DNA from 3 places in the Listeria marthii genome. Region 3 is predicted to be linked to each of the others. Evidence: predicted binding sites of a transcription regulator. Region 3 holds the regulator's gene; each other region holds the start of a gene.
The links. The regulator Rex, encoded in region 3, represses fermentation and respiration genes when NADH is low (regulators of the CRP and FNR family bind a similar motif). The targets are predictions, from matches to a motif close to TTGTGAAATATTTCACAA.
Positions count from the first base shown of each region.

Region 1: HCJ55_RS09420 (cytochrome ubiquinol oxidase subunit I) is a predicted target of Rex. The motif match lies at 3,713-3,730, and genes of this name have one in related genera.
Region 2: HCJ55_RS07775 (L-lactate dehydrogenase) is a predicted target of Rex. The motif match lies at 3,864-3,881, and genes of this name have one in related genera.

Region 1 covers NZ_JAASWB010000004.1:352,331-357,421, reverse strand. The annotation lists gene cydD (thiol reductant ABC exporter subunit CydD) at 1-1,030, opposite strand, end outside; gene cydB (cytochrome d ubiquinol oxidase subunit II) at 1,030-2,043, opposite strand; gene HCJ55_RS09420 (cytochrome ubiquinol oxidase subunit I) at 2,030-3,436, opposite strand; gene tadA (tRNA adenosine(34) deaminase TadA) at 3,818-4,288, opposite strand; gene mbcS (acyl-CoA synthetase MbcS) at 4,483-5,091, shown strand, end outside.
Region 2 covers NZ_JAASWB010000004.1:12,794-17,884, forward strand. The annotation lists gene mfd (transcription-repair coupling factor) at 1-1,566, opposite strand, end outside; gene pth (aminoacyl-tRNA hydrolase) at 1,682-2,242, opposite strand; gene HCJ55_RS07765 (GNAT family N-acetyltransferase) at 2,349-2,933, opposite strand; gene HCJ55_RS07770 (50S ribosomal protein L25/general stress protein Ctc) at 3,023-3,646, opposite strand; gene HCJ55_RS07775 (L-lactate dehydrogenase) at 3,940-4,881, shown strand; gene HCJ55_RS07780 (DNA alkylation repair protein) at 4,959-5,091, shown strand, end outside.
Region 3 covers NZ_JAASWB010000001.1:271,033-276,123, reverse strand. The annotation lists gene HCJ55_RS01425 (ABC-F family ATP-binding cassette domain-containing protein) at 1-230, opposite strand, end outside; gene HCJ55_RS01420 (redox-sensing transcriptional repressor Rex) at 541-1,188, shown strand; partial or broken gene HCJ55_RS01415 (DUF4305 domain-containing protein) at 1,216-1,420, opposite strand; gene HCJ55_RS01410 (CPBP family intramembrane glutamic endopeptidase) at 1,422-2,108, opposite strand; gene groES (co-chaperone GroES) at 2,344-2,628, shown strand; gene groL (chaperonin GroEL) at 2,664-4,292, shown strand; gene bsh (choloylglycine hydrolase) at 4,545-5,091, shown strand, end outside.

The sequences.
Region 1 (5,091 bases), on a different contig from region 3:
CATGTTTTACGGTGATATTTTCAAATGAAAACTCGGTATTTTCGGCAAAAGTTGTTAGCGGTAGCGCGGCCATTTCTGGTTGATCTGCTTTGGCTTGGTCAATAATCCCTTGAATGACGCGGCCAGCTTCTTGTCCGTCGAGTGTGGCATGGTAATCCGAACCAACTTCCCGAACTGGTAAAAAGTATTCTGGCGCAAGGATTAAGACACTCAGCGCAATCGGCAAGTTCATATTGCCATCAATCAGCCCAAGACCGAGGAACAATGCAACGAGCGCAATCGAAAGCATCGTAAAGAAATCGAGCGCAAACGAAGACATAAACGCCACACGCAATGTTTTCATCGTCGCTTTGCGGTAACGCGAACTAACCGAGGCAATTTTCCCTTCATGGTCGTGACTGAGCCCTAAATAGCGCAACGTTTCCAACCCTTTTAGCGAATCTACAAAGTGATTGGACAGCACACGATACGTTTCAAACTGCGAATCAGCTTGCTTTTTCGCAGCTAATCCTAAAATAATCATAAATACAATTAAAATCGGCAAAGTAATCATTAAAATAAAGGCCGACGTCCAGTCTTGAAAAGCAATATACACCCAAATCATCGCTGGAATAATTGCCATATTCATCATTTTAGGTAAAAACAGTTCCAAATAATTCCGGAAATCCGCCACACCTTCCATAACCATCGTTACAACTTTCCCAGTTCCTTCCGCTCGAGCAAAACGTGGTCCAAGTGCAAACAGGCTATCCAGCAACTCTTCCCGCATCATTTTCGCCAGTTTCGCAGCATAACGGTAAACGATTTGTTTCTTCCATACATTCAAAAAGTGACGCAAGAAATAGGCCCCCGCGAAGAGACCTATTTGTATTGTGACTGATTGAAATGGATGCTCGTGAAATAAATCGGTAATTGCACGAGCTAAAGTTATCGCCATCACGATAATCGCAGCACCTTGAACAAGCGTGAAAACTGCGAGAATCGCCATTATTTTTTTAATTCCTTTGTAGTTCCTTAAATCTTTTCCCATTAATACGTCATTTTCTCCTTACTAGAAACGCGCTTACGGAAAACATAGTAGCTCCAAATTTGGTAACCAAGAACAAACGGCAATAGCGTAACGGCAACTATCGTCATCACACTAAGCGAATATTGTCCGGAAGCTGCATTTTCTATAGTTAAATCAAACGCACTGTTGATAGAACTGATCATTACACGTGGGAATAGTGACACGAAAATCGTTGCAATCGTGAAGACAATTCCAAGTCCGCCGAATGTAAATGCCAAAATATCGCGGTCTTTCCAGATGAAAAGGGCGGATAGCAAGTACATTACGACTACAATTCCAATCATTAGCGGTACAAGTACAGGTCTAACTTGGAACATATCTGTATTGAAGTAAGCAAGTACAACAAAGATTAGTAATGCTGGTACAGTAATAAACCAAACCCGTTTCGCCATACGACGAGCGCGGTCTTGAATATCTTCTTCTGTACGTAAAGTAATAAATAGTAAACCGTGAAGTAGGCACATAAGCGTAATCGTTACGCCGCCCCATACGGAGAATACAGTGATGTAATCAAAGAATCCAGCATACATATCCATATCACTATTGATTGGCATACCTTGAATCAAACTAGCGAATAATACACCGAACAGGAATGGCGGTAAAATACTACCGAAGAAAATAACCCAATCCCATGTTTTCACCCAAAGTGCCGAATCTTTTTGACCACGGAATTCAAAAGAAACACCACGGCCGATTAGCGCAAGTAATAGGAATACTAGCGGAATATAATAACCACTAAACATTGTTGCATACCAGTTAGGGAAAGCGGCGAAAATCGCGCCCCCTGCAGTTAATAACCAAACTTCATTTGCATCCCAGAACGGCCCAATCGTATTAACGAGTACGCGGCGTTCCAGTGCATTTCTAGCCATAAAACGTGTAGACATCCCAACACCAAAGTCAAAGCCTTCAAGGAAGAAGAACCCAATGAACAAGATGGCGACTAATAAAAACCATAACTCATTTAGTGACAAAGCTTTCATCCCCCTTATCAAACGGATCTACGGAAATCTCTGCTTTTTCTGGTTTGTGTCCGTCTGGTCCTTTTTTAATTTCGCGTATAAATAAGTAAACCAACAGAATGGCTAAAATCGTATAAATCGTCGAGAACGCAATTATCGAGAATAAAATTTGTCCTGCTGAAACGTTTGGCGATACAGCATCAGCGGTTTTCATGTAACCGAAAACTACCCATGGTTGTCGCCCTATTTCTGTCATAATCCAACCCATGGAATTCGCCAGGAACGGGAATCCAATCATTGGAATCATCAAACGTAAATACCATTTTGCATTAACAAGTTTTTTCTTCCAAGCAAGCACGATACCGATTAGCGCGAATAAAATCATTAACATACCAGCGCCAACCATGATACGGAAGCTCCAAAATGCTGTTTTAACTGGTGGGATGTAGTCACCTTCACCATATTTTTCTTCATATTGTTTTTGCAGGGTGTTCATACCTTCAACACTACCAGTTAATGTTCCGTAAGATAAGAAACTTAGCGCGTATGGGACATTGACTTCCCATTCGTTTTTCTTCTCTTCCGGGTTAATTTTGGCAATCATCGTCCACGGAGCAGGGTCGGCTGTATCTTCCCATATCCCTTCCGTCGCTGCCATTTTCATTGGTTGTGTTTTAACCAAGTATTGCGCTTGCGAGTGACCACTGAAAGCCACACCAAAACCACCGATTACCGCCATGACCATTGCAATTTGGAATGATCGTTTAAAGAAGGCGACATCTTGTTTTTTGAGCATCTTATACGCACTGACACCGGCAATGAAAAAGGCCCCAGTGGCAAATGCCCCGAATATAACGTGCGGGAATTCCACAAGTAGTTGTCCATTAGTAATAAGTTGCAAGAAGTCATTCATTTCCGCACGGCCATTTTTAAATTCAAAACCAACCGGATGTTGCATAAATGAGTTCGCTGCTAAAATCCAGAAACTAGACATAATTGTTCCGATTGAAACAAGCCAAATACAAGCTAAATGTAGCTTTTTGCTAAGTTTATCCCAACCAAAAATCCAAAGTCCGATGAACGTAGATTCCATAAAGAATGCAAGTAACGCTTCGATTGCAAGTGGTGCACCGAATACGTCCCCAACAAATCTAGAGTAATCCGACCAGTTCATCCCAAACTGGAATTCTTGAATAATACCGGTTACGACACCGACCGCGAAGTTAATAAGGAAAATGTGTCCCCAAAACTTCGACATTTTTTTGTAAATTTCTTTCCCCTTCACGACATACAACGTTTCCATAAGAGCAACCATAAATACAAGTCCAATTGAAAGTGGTACAAATAAGAAATGGAAAATTGTTGTTGATGCGAATTGAAAACGGGCTAAAAATAGTTTATCCACCCTTTTCTCCTCCTTTTTAAGCTAAAAATTACTGTTTCGTTCCTTGATTTGTGCTTCTTTCTTAAAAACCTTGTGAAAAACCGCCCAAAGTGACGCCTCCAGTTGCTCTGTAATTCACAAAGCATAATACAATAATATGTAATCCTTATTTTCCAAAGATTTAGGAACTAGTTAAGAAAGATTTTTACTTTATAATGAGTTCTATATGGAGTATATTTTATCCTATTTTGCGGCAAATTTATTTAGTACTTTCGATGTTATTTTGTTTTTGTTAGATTGTGATGATTTTCGCAATTATTATCTGGCTGTAAATGTTGGTAAGGCTTATTGCTTTTTATTTCACAATAACTTTCATAAAAGTATCATTTCGCATAATGAGCATTAAGACCTATTTAATTTATTCCGTTTTCGCAGTTCTTGGAAAAAACTTTTTAACATTTCGCTGCTTTCGGCTTCCATTAATCCAGCTTCTACTTCACACGTATGATTAAATCGGTCATCTTGAAGCAAATTCATTAATGATCCCGCTGTTCCGGCTTTTGGATCCTTTGCCCCGTAATAAACCTTTTCAATCCGCGAAAGCAAAATGGCACCGCTACACATCGGGCACGGTTCTAGCGTAACGTACAGTTCTGCACCGCTGAGTCGCCATGAATTCTGATGTTTACACGCGTCTTGAATGGCAAGTAATTCCGCATGGGTCACTGCATTTTGGCTCGTTTCACGCAAATTATGCGCCCGGCCAATAATTTCTCCATCTAAAACAACGACTGCACCAATTGGAACTTCCCCAATTTCTCGTGCTTTCTCGGCTTCTTCAAGCGCTTGTTGCATAAAGAAAGCTCGTTCCATCTATGCACCTCATTTCTAAAAAGTCACTTACAGCTATTTTAGCATAGCTTGGATTAGATGTAAGAACAATCTGCTCAAATTTTCACAGGAACACTTTAGTTGCTTTCACGGAGCATTTATATTACCATATATTAATACTAGGTACTAAAACAAAATTATCAAAATATACAATCTACTTATAAAGGAGAGTCATTATGAATTCAGAAAACTTAATCGCTCCAGAACTTTATAATATTACTGACGAGATTGCTAAATTCAGTTCTGAAAAAACTGCTTTAATTTGGAAAAACGACCATGACGAAACAAAAACATGGAGCTACCGCCACCTACTTGAACAAGCGAACAAATTTGCCAATGTGGTTAAAGACGCTGGGATTAAAAAAGGCGACCATGTAATCGTTATGACACCTAGACTACTAGAAACTTACGCTATTTATATGGGCTTATGGAAAGCTGGTGCCATTATTATCCCGGCATCGGAGCTACTTAAAGCGCACGACTTAGAATACCGCATCCATCACGCAAACGTAAAAGCAATCGTTTCTTACAATGGAATGACTGCCGAATTTGATAAAATTGAAAATACGCCTTCCGTTTCGAAAAAAATCATTGTTGGTGATAAATTATCTGGCTGGGATCATTACGAAACATTGATGGAAGACGCTTCGACCGAGTTTGAACGCGTAGAAACTTCTCGCGATGACGCTTGTCTGCTTGCTTTCACGAGTGGAACAACTGGTAATCCTAAAGGTGTTGTACATATCCACGGTTGGGGTTACGCGCATATCCGTATTGCGGCCGAT
Region 2 (5,091 bases), on a different contig from region 3:
TGTTTCCATCCCGACATAGCGCGCGATACCGTGATTGACATGAACCACATAATCGCCAACTTTTAACTCGGAATAACTTTGGATTCGCTCAGCATTGGAAAGTTTTTGGCGTTTTTTCACCTTTTTGATTTTTTTATTAAAAAGTTCGGTTTCGCTAATAATCGCTACTTTGGCAAGCGGTAGTTCAAAGCCGTTCTGGAATGTTCCGATGACAAATTGAACCATTCCGTATTTTGGTACATCCGATTCTTCTTTTAAAATGGTGCTTTCCATATCGTAATCGGCCAAGGTTTGCTGCATTTTTTCCGCACGCTCTAAATTCGGCGCCAATATTACTACTGAATAATTGTTTTTATGCCAGCTTTCTAGCTCCGTTTTTAAAACATTCATTTGACCGTGGAATTGCTGCATTTGTTTATAAACGATGTTGGTCGTTTTCGATGCGCGCATACTCGCCATTTGTTTTTGAAAAAGAGATAAGTAAATTTTGGGCGATTGGTTCGCTTCTAATAATTTTTTGAAAGAATGGCTTACTTGCACGTCGCGAACTGTTTCCATTCGGCTTAACGTTTCCGTCTGCCACTCCGCTTCTTCCCGTTCCAAACTTTCTTCCGTTTCTAAAATCCGCGCAAATTCATCAAGTAAAATCGCCGTATTTTTCGGTAAATAATCGAAAAGTGAAGCTGGATCAGGATAAGCTAGACCGATATATTTAAAGAACATGTCTGGTTTTACGCCAGAACGCAACATTTCCAACTCTTCTTCTAAATTTTCAACAAGTGCTTGTTTATCCGCATCTTCTTTTAGTTCATTTAAAGTGAGCGTCATTTTCTTTTCCAAACGTTGGACGATGTCAGGATAATAGCTTTGATCTAAAATGATTTCTGTTGCCGGAAGTAATCGGAATTCTTCCACACGTGTTGTCGAGCGTTGTGTTTCCACATCAAAGAAACGAAGGGAGTCCACTTCGGTATCAAAAAGTTCTATTCTAATCGGGAATTCTTCTGTAATCGGGTAAATATCAATAATCCCGCCGCGAACGCTGAATTCTCCCGGGGTATTTACCATTCCGCTCATCGTGTAACCCATAGTCACCAATTTTTGGCGTAAAACATCTGGGTCAATTTCTTCGCCTTCCACAATGGAGATATTAAAATCTTTCCAAAGCGAAACTGGCGGAAGCATTTTTCTAAGTCCAGCAACTGGGACGATGACAATGCCCGGTTTTCCGGACAGTAAGAAATCGAGTGCTTCAACACGTTGACCACGAAGCTCCGGGCTAGAAATACTTAGCTCAGAAGAAATCAATTCATCTGCTGGGTATAAAAATAGGCGATCAACGTCCATTAATGAAAGTAGATCATCATATAATTTTTGCGCATGATATAAATTGTGCGTGACAAATACAACTTGTCGCTTTGACGCTCCTTCTACCACGCTTGCAAATAACGCGCGCGAAGAACCTGTGAGCCCGGTGACAAGTTGTGCTTTTTCTTTTTCATCAAGCGCTTTTAATACCGCTCGAATATCTTTTTGTTCATATATTAATTGTTGTAATCCTTTCAAGGGAAAACAGCTCCTTTTTTGTCAGAAAATTCATTCTACAGGGCGCAAGAGTCAATCACGCGTCCGAAGAAAGACCGAAATACGTGGCAAAAAAATTACCACGTCTCGTCATTGTTTATTTTTGATTGTATTTATTCATTACTTCTATAAATGGCGTTTGCGCAAAGTCTTCGATGGCATCCGCACTTTTTTGGATTGCTGCGATAATATCCGGTTGTTCGGCTTTAGGAAAATCTCCTAACACGTAGTTAATGACTTCCCCTTTTATAGGGCGACTCACACCAACACGAATGCGGTTAAACTCTTGGGTTTTAACATGCTGGATAATTGATTTCATCCCATTATGTCCACCGGCACTACCTTTTTGGCGTAATCTGATTTTCCCAACTGGTAAATCAAGATCATCATACACAATTACAACATCTTCAATCGGTATGTTGTAATAGTCCATCAGCGGACGAATACATTCTCCAGAAGCATTCATAAAAGTGAGTGGTTTAACTAAAATCATTTTTTCGCCGCCGACATTAATTTCACTTGTCATACCATTAAATTTGGATTTTTTCCAAGGCGTTTGATGGCGGAAACTCAGCTCATCAACTACCATAAAACCGACATTATGCCGGGTACGTTCGTATTTTTTGCCCGGATTTCCGAGTCCTGCAATTAATTTCATAAAAGCTTCTCCTTACATGAACGAAACCACTTCACGAATGAACTGGTTTTTGTTTCGATGTTTTTTTGATTATAACATGGATTGCACTTGGTTGAAAGTTTTCCAACTATGCTTGGTGTTCAGCAATTTTATTTTCAATTATTTGCCACGCTGTTTCATTTCCAGCTTGAAAGTCTGCCGTTTTCCAATTTTCGGGCGTTTTTCCGATATATTTTTCAAAACCGAATTTTCGATATAAATAGATTGCTTGGTAACTTCCGGTTTGTGTAGTCAAATAGACAAAATCATTTTTATTTATGCCGAGGATTTTGGATAACAAAGCTTTTGCGATACCTTTTCCACCGTGGGAATCAAGTACAGCAACCCAATGAATCCGGCTCGCCATTTCGCCAAATGTATCCCCGTCCCAAAGCATTGCTGTTCCAATAAGTTCACCTTTAGGCGCTTGCACAAAGACACAACGCTTGGCCAATTTCTCTTTTTTAGTTCCAAATTCCGTTTCAAAACGAGCGCGAATACTATCCATTGATGGTACCTGACCAGTTTCTAATTGTAATCTACACCAATCTTCTTCCAATCCTTCTTTATAAAAGCAAAAAGAATATCCCGCTGGTAAATGAAACTCCGGATAATTCGCGGCATTGTGATTGACCATCGCAACAGAAATATGTGGTACTGATTTATCAAGCATATAAACGCCTCCTTCTCGAAACTATTATAACAAAAAAAATGGAAGATATCGCAAATAAATGCGAATCTCCCATCGTTATTTATTAGAAATTATTCAACAGGCTCTTCATCTTTACCATGTACAGCTTCTGGCTCTGGCGCTTCCGTAGTCGTTGGTTCTTCTTCAGCACGCGGAGCAGATACAGTAACTACTGTTTCTTCTTCCTCTGCTTGCACGACATAGTCTTTGTTTTCTGGAAGATCGTTTGTTGTTAAAACATCACCGATTTCTAATGAAGAAATGTCTAATTCAATTGTTTCTGGTAATTTTTCTGGTGTTGCTGAAACTTTTACGTCATGGATAATTTGCTGTAATACGCCGCCAGCTTTAACGCCAGGTGCATCGCCAACTAATACCACGCGAACATCGGTCTCAACTTCTTCATTCATATCAACCGCTAGTAAATCAACGTGTACTAAAACGTCTTTTAACGGATCCACTTGATATTCATGCAATAGAACATTTAATTTCTTGCCGTCTACAGTCACTGAAAATACGGCGTTTCGACCATTGTCACGAACTGCTTTGATTAATTCCAAAGAATCAACGGAAACTGGAACATTCTCTGATTTGTAACCATAAATAATTCCAGGTACTTTTCCTTCACTACGCAATCTCGTTACTTCTGAATGTTGCGTTGTTTCTCTTTTCTGGACCTCTAATGTTGTTGCCATAAAAAATCACTCCACTCATTCAATTTTGGTACATCTACATTATATCTACCCGTTAGAAAAATAGCAAAACAAAGGAATAGCCTTATTTTGATTTGTAAGGTTTATAATTCTCAATAAAAGGTAAACAGAAAATAGCGGTTGAACGCGAATGCAGACGCTTCCAAACTGTACTATAGCGTTTTCACAAAAACATTATAACAACTTTTTTAAATTTAGGACGTTCAACGCTTCACAAATGAAAAATACATGGTATACTGTACTAGTAAATAGATTTTTTATAGGAGGAATTCGAAATGAAAGATCATCAAAAAATTATTTTAGTTGGCGACGGAGCAGTTGGTTCCAGTTACGCATTTGCTTGTGTAAACTTAAGCATCGGACAAGAATTTGGCATTATTGACATAGATAAAGACAGAACTATTGGGGATGCAATGGATTTAAGCCACGCCGTTCCATTTTCCACACCAAAGAAAATCTACTCAGCGAATTATAGCGATTGCCATGATGCAGATTTAGTTGTTGTAACAGCTGGAACTGCGCAAAAACCTGGCGAAACTCGTTTAGACTTAGTAAACCGTAATATCAAAATCATGAAAGGCATCGTGGACGAAGTTATGGCCAGCGGATTTGACGGCATTTTCCTAATCGCGTCTAACCCAGTGGACATCCTAACTTATGCGACTTGGAAATTCTCAGGTCTTCCTAAAGAACGTGTTATCGGTTCCGGAACAAGTCTTGATACAGCTCGTTTCCGTATGTCGATTGCCGATTATTTAAAAGTGGATGCTCGTAACGTCCATGGTTACATTCTTGGCGAACACGGTGATACTGAATTCCCAGCATGGAGCCACACAACTGTCGGCGGCCTTCCAATTACTGAATGGATTAGCGAAGACGAACAAGGCGCAATGGATACTATCTTCGTAAGCGTTCGTGATGCAGCTTATGAAATCATTAATAAAAAAGGCGCTACTTTCTACGGTGTCGCAGCTGCACTTGCCCGTATTACAAAAGCGATCCTAAATAACGAAAATGCGATTTTACCACTTTCCGTTTATTTAGATGGTCATTACGGTATGAACGACATTTATATCGGCGCACCTGCAGTAGTTAACCGTCAAGGCGTTCGCCACATTGTTGAAATGAACTTGACAGATAAAGAAAAAGAACAAATGAAAAATTCAGCAGACACACTTAAAAAAGTTCTCGACGACGCAATGAAACAAGTTGACTAATAAGCTCTGAATCTTAAAAGCATGCGCCTTAGCATGCTTTTTTGTTATACTTAATTTATTCGAGAGGAGAGCGCCGCATGATTACTTTTGACCAACTTAACACCGAACTTCAAACCTTAGAAAATCCAAACACCGTTAAAATTTTCCGAAATCACGGTTGCCCTGAAACATTAGAACTTTACGGGCTGAAAATTGGCGATTTAAAGAAAA
Region 3 (5,091 bases):
AGCCCAGTGTTTTGCGCCAAATAGCCAATTTCGACACTTTTAGGTTTGGAAATGGTTCCGCCGTCATAGCTCATTTTGCCTGCGATGATTTTAAGTAAAGTAGATTTTCCTGCGCCATTTCTGCCAACTAAAGCAATTCGGTCACCAGTTTTTACTTCTAATTTAATATTATCTAAAATTACTTCTGCACCGAAGAATTTAGAAATTTGCTGAACTTGTAATAATATCATAATCTCTCTCCTCGAACGTTCTCCCTACTAGTTTATCTTAAAAGCCAAGTAATCGCAATGAGATAGCCAATTGTTCACGAATCAGTTAGTTTGTGAAAACACTCGCATTATTTGTGATTTTAGCGTAGAATAGAAAAGAAGGACTGCACCGGATATTTTGCGGGACAAAACCTTACTTGAAAGTTATGAGCAAAAAGTTTGTGCATTCCTTGTGAAATGTTTATAGTATATAAGCAAGCATGTGAAAGGAAGTACAGTTCACAAAAGCTTCAACTTCAGAAAAAATTTAAAAGAAGAAGGGACAGAAGGCATGATGGAGGAAACAACTAAAATTCCACAAGCGACAGCAAAACGCTTACCATTATATCATCGTTACTTGAAATACCTAGATGAGTCAGGTAAGGAACGAGTATCATCAGCGGAATTAAGTGAAGCGGTGAAAGTTGATTCAGCGACTATTCGACGTGATTTTTCGTACTTTGGCGCATTAGGTAAGAAAGGATACGGGTATAACGTTTCATACATACTCGACTTTTTCAGCAAAACACTCAGTCAGGACAAACAGACAAATGTTGCACTTATCGGTGTTGGTAACCTAGGGACAGCATTATTACATTATAATTTCATGAAAAACAATAATATCAAAATCGTTGCTGCATTTGATGTGGATCCAGCGAAAGTAGGTAGTGTTCAACAAGATATTCCGATTTATCATTTAAATGATATGGAAGAAATTGTTCGTGAAAACGGTGTGGAAGTAGTTATTCTGACAGTTCCAGCTGACGAAGCACAAGTAACGGTAGATCGTTTAATCGAAGCAGATGTTAAAGGTATCCTAAACTTTACACCAGCTCGTATCAGTGTTCCAAAACAAGTTCGTGTGCACCATATCGATCTTACAACGGAATTACAAACGTTAATCTATTTCCTGGAAAATTATCCAGCGAAAACAGAATAAAAAAACCTGTAGAAGGTAAGCTAAAACTTACTTTCTACAGGTTTTTTTTACGTCTTCTCAGTCCGGTAATAATCAAGCCGATACCAATCCCAAAATCCATTAATGTCATTATAATAAGTATATAAGCAAGGATATCATAACCATATTCAGCTACACGAACAATAACAAAATATACAAATACAAGACCAAGCGCAAAATAAAGAAAACTTTGCTTAATTAATGAATTTTTCATATTATCCTCCAATTATTCCGAGACTCAAAAGCAAAACAATCGTGTTCATCAAAATATGAGCGCCCATCGAAACCACAATCCGTTTCGTTTTCGTATAAAGAAAACAAAGAATCAGTCCGATGACAAAATAAGTCAGTAAAAAGGAAATATCCCCATGAAGCAGTCCAAAGAAAAGCGAACTAATAACCGCAGCCACATGAATATTCATGACATTGCTCAGCCCACCAAAAACCACTTTTCTAAATACAAGCTCTTCTAAAATTGGGCCTAGAATGGAAATGAAAATCAAGAAAATCGGTGCAGCTTTTGTCAAATCAACTAGTAATTCCGTATTTGCAGACGTGCTCATGTCCCCAGAAATCATCGTAATAATAATGCTACAAATAATTTGCGCTACATATAATCCAATGACACCACCGATAATCCAAACGATACTAAATAGTGGTTTCGTTTTTTCACCGAGTTCAATTTTATTTTCTTTTGGTTTTCTATAAAGCATCGGAATGATAATAGCCAGCGATAAAAGATTAGAAAATATCGACCAAATAACCATTCCATAAGCCGCAGCATCTTCCGCCGAAAGGGAAGTGACACTTAATAAAATATGTTGAACAATTGGAATTCCAATAGATGCAGAGAACAGTAATAACAAATAAACTAACACAATCGTAATATAACGTTTAGCCAAAAAAGACGCATCCTCTCTAAAAACAAAAATCATGCTAAATTGCTTCAAACAAGCGGAAATAGCTCTCCTTATTGTACTCGTTATCAAGCTTTACCGCAAATAAGAATTCTTCCATTTTTTAAACGTTTTTGCTTGCAATTTTTATTCAGTTTGGTATCATAATAACTGTATTAGCACTCTGATGTGTCGAGTGCTAAAATGAAAAATGTAATTATATCAGAGGAGGTCATTTACATTGTTAAAACCATTAGGAGATCGTGTTGTAATTGAAGTACTTGAAGCAGAGGAAAAAACAGCGAGTGGGATTGTATTACCAGACTCTGCCAAAGAAAAACCGCAATCAGGGAAAATTGTTGCAGTCGGTTCAGGTCGTGTTCTAGAAAACGGAACAAGAGAAACACTTGAAGTTGCAGAAGGTGACACAGTAATTTTCGCAAAATACTCTGGAACAGAAGTAACGTATGAAGGAACTGACTATCTGATTTTACGTGAAAGTGACATTTTAGCAATTACTAAATAATTTTAAAAAAAGAAATAATCGGAGGGAAATATAAAATGGCAAAAGATATTAAATTTAGTGAAGATGCTCGTCGTGCCATGTTACGTGGTGTCGACCAATTAGCAAACGCAGTAAAAGTAACGCTTGGCCCAAAAGGTCGTAATGTTGTTTTAGAAAAGAAATTCGGTTCTCCGTTAATTACAAATGATGGTGTAACGATTGCAAAAGAAATCGAATTAGAAGACCCATTTGAAAACATGGGAGCAAAACTTGTATCTGAAGTTGCTTCTAAAACCAATGATGTTGCTGGGGACGGAACTACAACAGCTACCGTTTTAGCGCAAGCAATGATTCAAGAAGGCTTAAAAAACGTAACAGCTGGAGCAAACCCAGTAGGCGTTCGCCGCGGTATCGAAAAAGCCGTAGCAACAGCTATCGAAGAATTAAAAGCTATCTCTAAACCAATTGAAAGCAAAGAGTCTATCGCTCAAGTTGCAGCTATTTCTTCTGGTGATGAAGAAGTTGGTAAATTAATCGCAGAAGCAATGGAACGTGTTGGTAACGACGGCGTTATCACTATTGAAGAATCCAAAGGTTTTGCAACAGAATTAGACGTAGTAGAAGGTATGCAATTCGACCGCGGCTACACTAGCCCTTACATGGTAACCGATTCCGATAAAATGGAAGCTGTTCTTGAAAAACCATATATCTTAATTACAGATAAAAAAATCAACAACATTCAAGAAATCTTACCAGTTTTAGAGCAAGTAGTTCAACAAGGTCGTCCAATGTTAATTATCGCGGAAGATGTTGAAGGAGAAGCTCAAGCAACTCTTGTGCTAAACAAACTTCGTGGAACATTTAACGTAGTAGCAGTAAAAGCTCCTGGTTTCGGCGATCGTCGTAAAGCAATGCTAGAAGACGTAGCTATTTTAACTGGTGGACAAGTAATCACAGAAGATTTAGGCTTAGAACTGAAAACAGCTACCATTGATCAACTTGGAACTGCTAACAAAGTAGTCGTAACAAAAGATGATACAACTATCGTAGAAGGAGCAGGCGATTCCACTCAAATTAGCGCTCGTGTAAATCAACTTCGTGCGCAAATGGAAGAAACTACTTCTGAATTTGATAAAGAAAAATTACAAGAGCGTTTAGCAAAACTTGCAGGTGGAGTAGCTGTCGTTAAAGTCGGCGCTGCAACTGAAACAGAGCTAAAAGAACGTAAATTACGTATTGAAGATGCCCTTAACTCTACTCGTGCAGCTGTAGAAGAAGGTATCGTAGCCGGTGGTGGTACTGCCCTTGTAAGTATTTACAACAAAGTAGCAGCACTTGAAGCAGAAGGCGACGTAGAAACAGGTATCAACATCGTGCTTCGTTCTCTAGAAGAACCAGTTCGCCAAATCGCACATAACGCTGGCCTAGAAGGTTCCGTTATCGTAGAACGCTTGAAACACGAAGCAGTTGGCGTTGGTTTCAACGCAGCAAACGGCGAATGGGTAAACATGATTGATGCTGGTATTGTCGATCCAACTAAAGTAACACGTTCCGCACTACAAAACGCATCATCCGTTGCAGCACTTCTATTAACTACAGAAGCAGTTGTAGCAGACAAACCAGACGAAAACGGTCCATCAGCTGTTCCTGACATGGGAATGGGCGGCATGGGCGGTATGATGTAAGCATCGTATCAACCGAACAATTTTAAAAAGGTCTCTGAATTTTTTCAGGGATCTTTTTTTGTAGTGGAAAAATGAAAACAAACTTATGATAAAGTAAATTTTTTTAATGATTTAGGTTGCACGCCCTGAGAGGGAGTTAGCGATTAGCAGCTATTCCGTTTTATTGTGAAAAAAACAACAAATTATGTTTTACCCAAAATGCCTAGGGTACTTATATACATGTAAGCTGAAAAATTCGAGGAGGGATTTTTGATGTGTACGTCAATAACTTATACAACAAAAGATCACTATTTTGGAAGGAATTTTGACTATGAACTTTCTTACCAAGAGGTTGTGGTTGTTACGCCAAAAAATTATCCGTTTCGTTTTCGCAAGGTAGAGGATATTAATCAACATTATGCGTTAATTGGTATTGCTGCTGTGATGGAAAACTATCCTTTGTACTACGACGCCACCAATGAAAAAGGGCTTAGTATGGCGGGACTCAATTTCTCAGGGAATGCTGATTATAAGGAATTTGCGGAAGGAAAAGATAATGTGACACCATTTGAATTTATTCCATGGATTCTTAGTCAATGCGCTACTGTAAAAGAAGCAAGAGTACTACTTGATAAAATCAATCTTGTTAATATTAGTTTTAGTGAGCAACTGCCACTTTCTCCGCTTCATTGGTTGATGGCGGATCAAACTGAATCCATCGTGATTGAGTCTGTGAAAGATGGTCTTCGCATCTATGATAATCCAGTAGGGGTATTAACAAATAATCCAACATTTGATTATCAACTATTTAATTTAAATA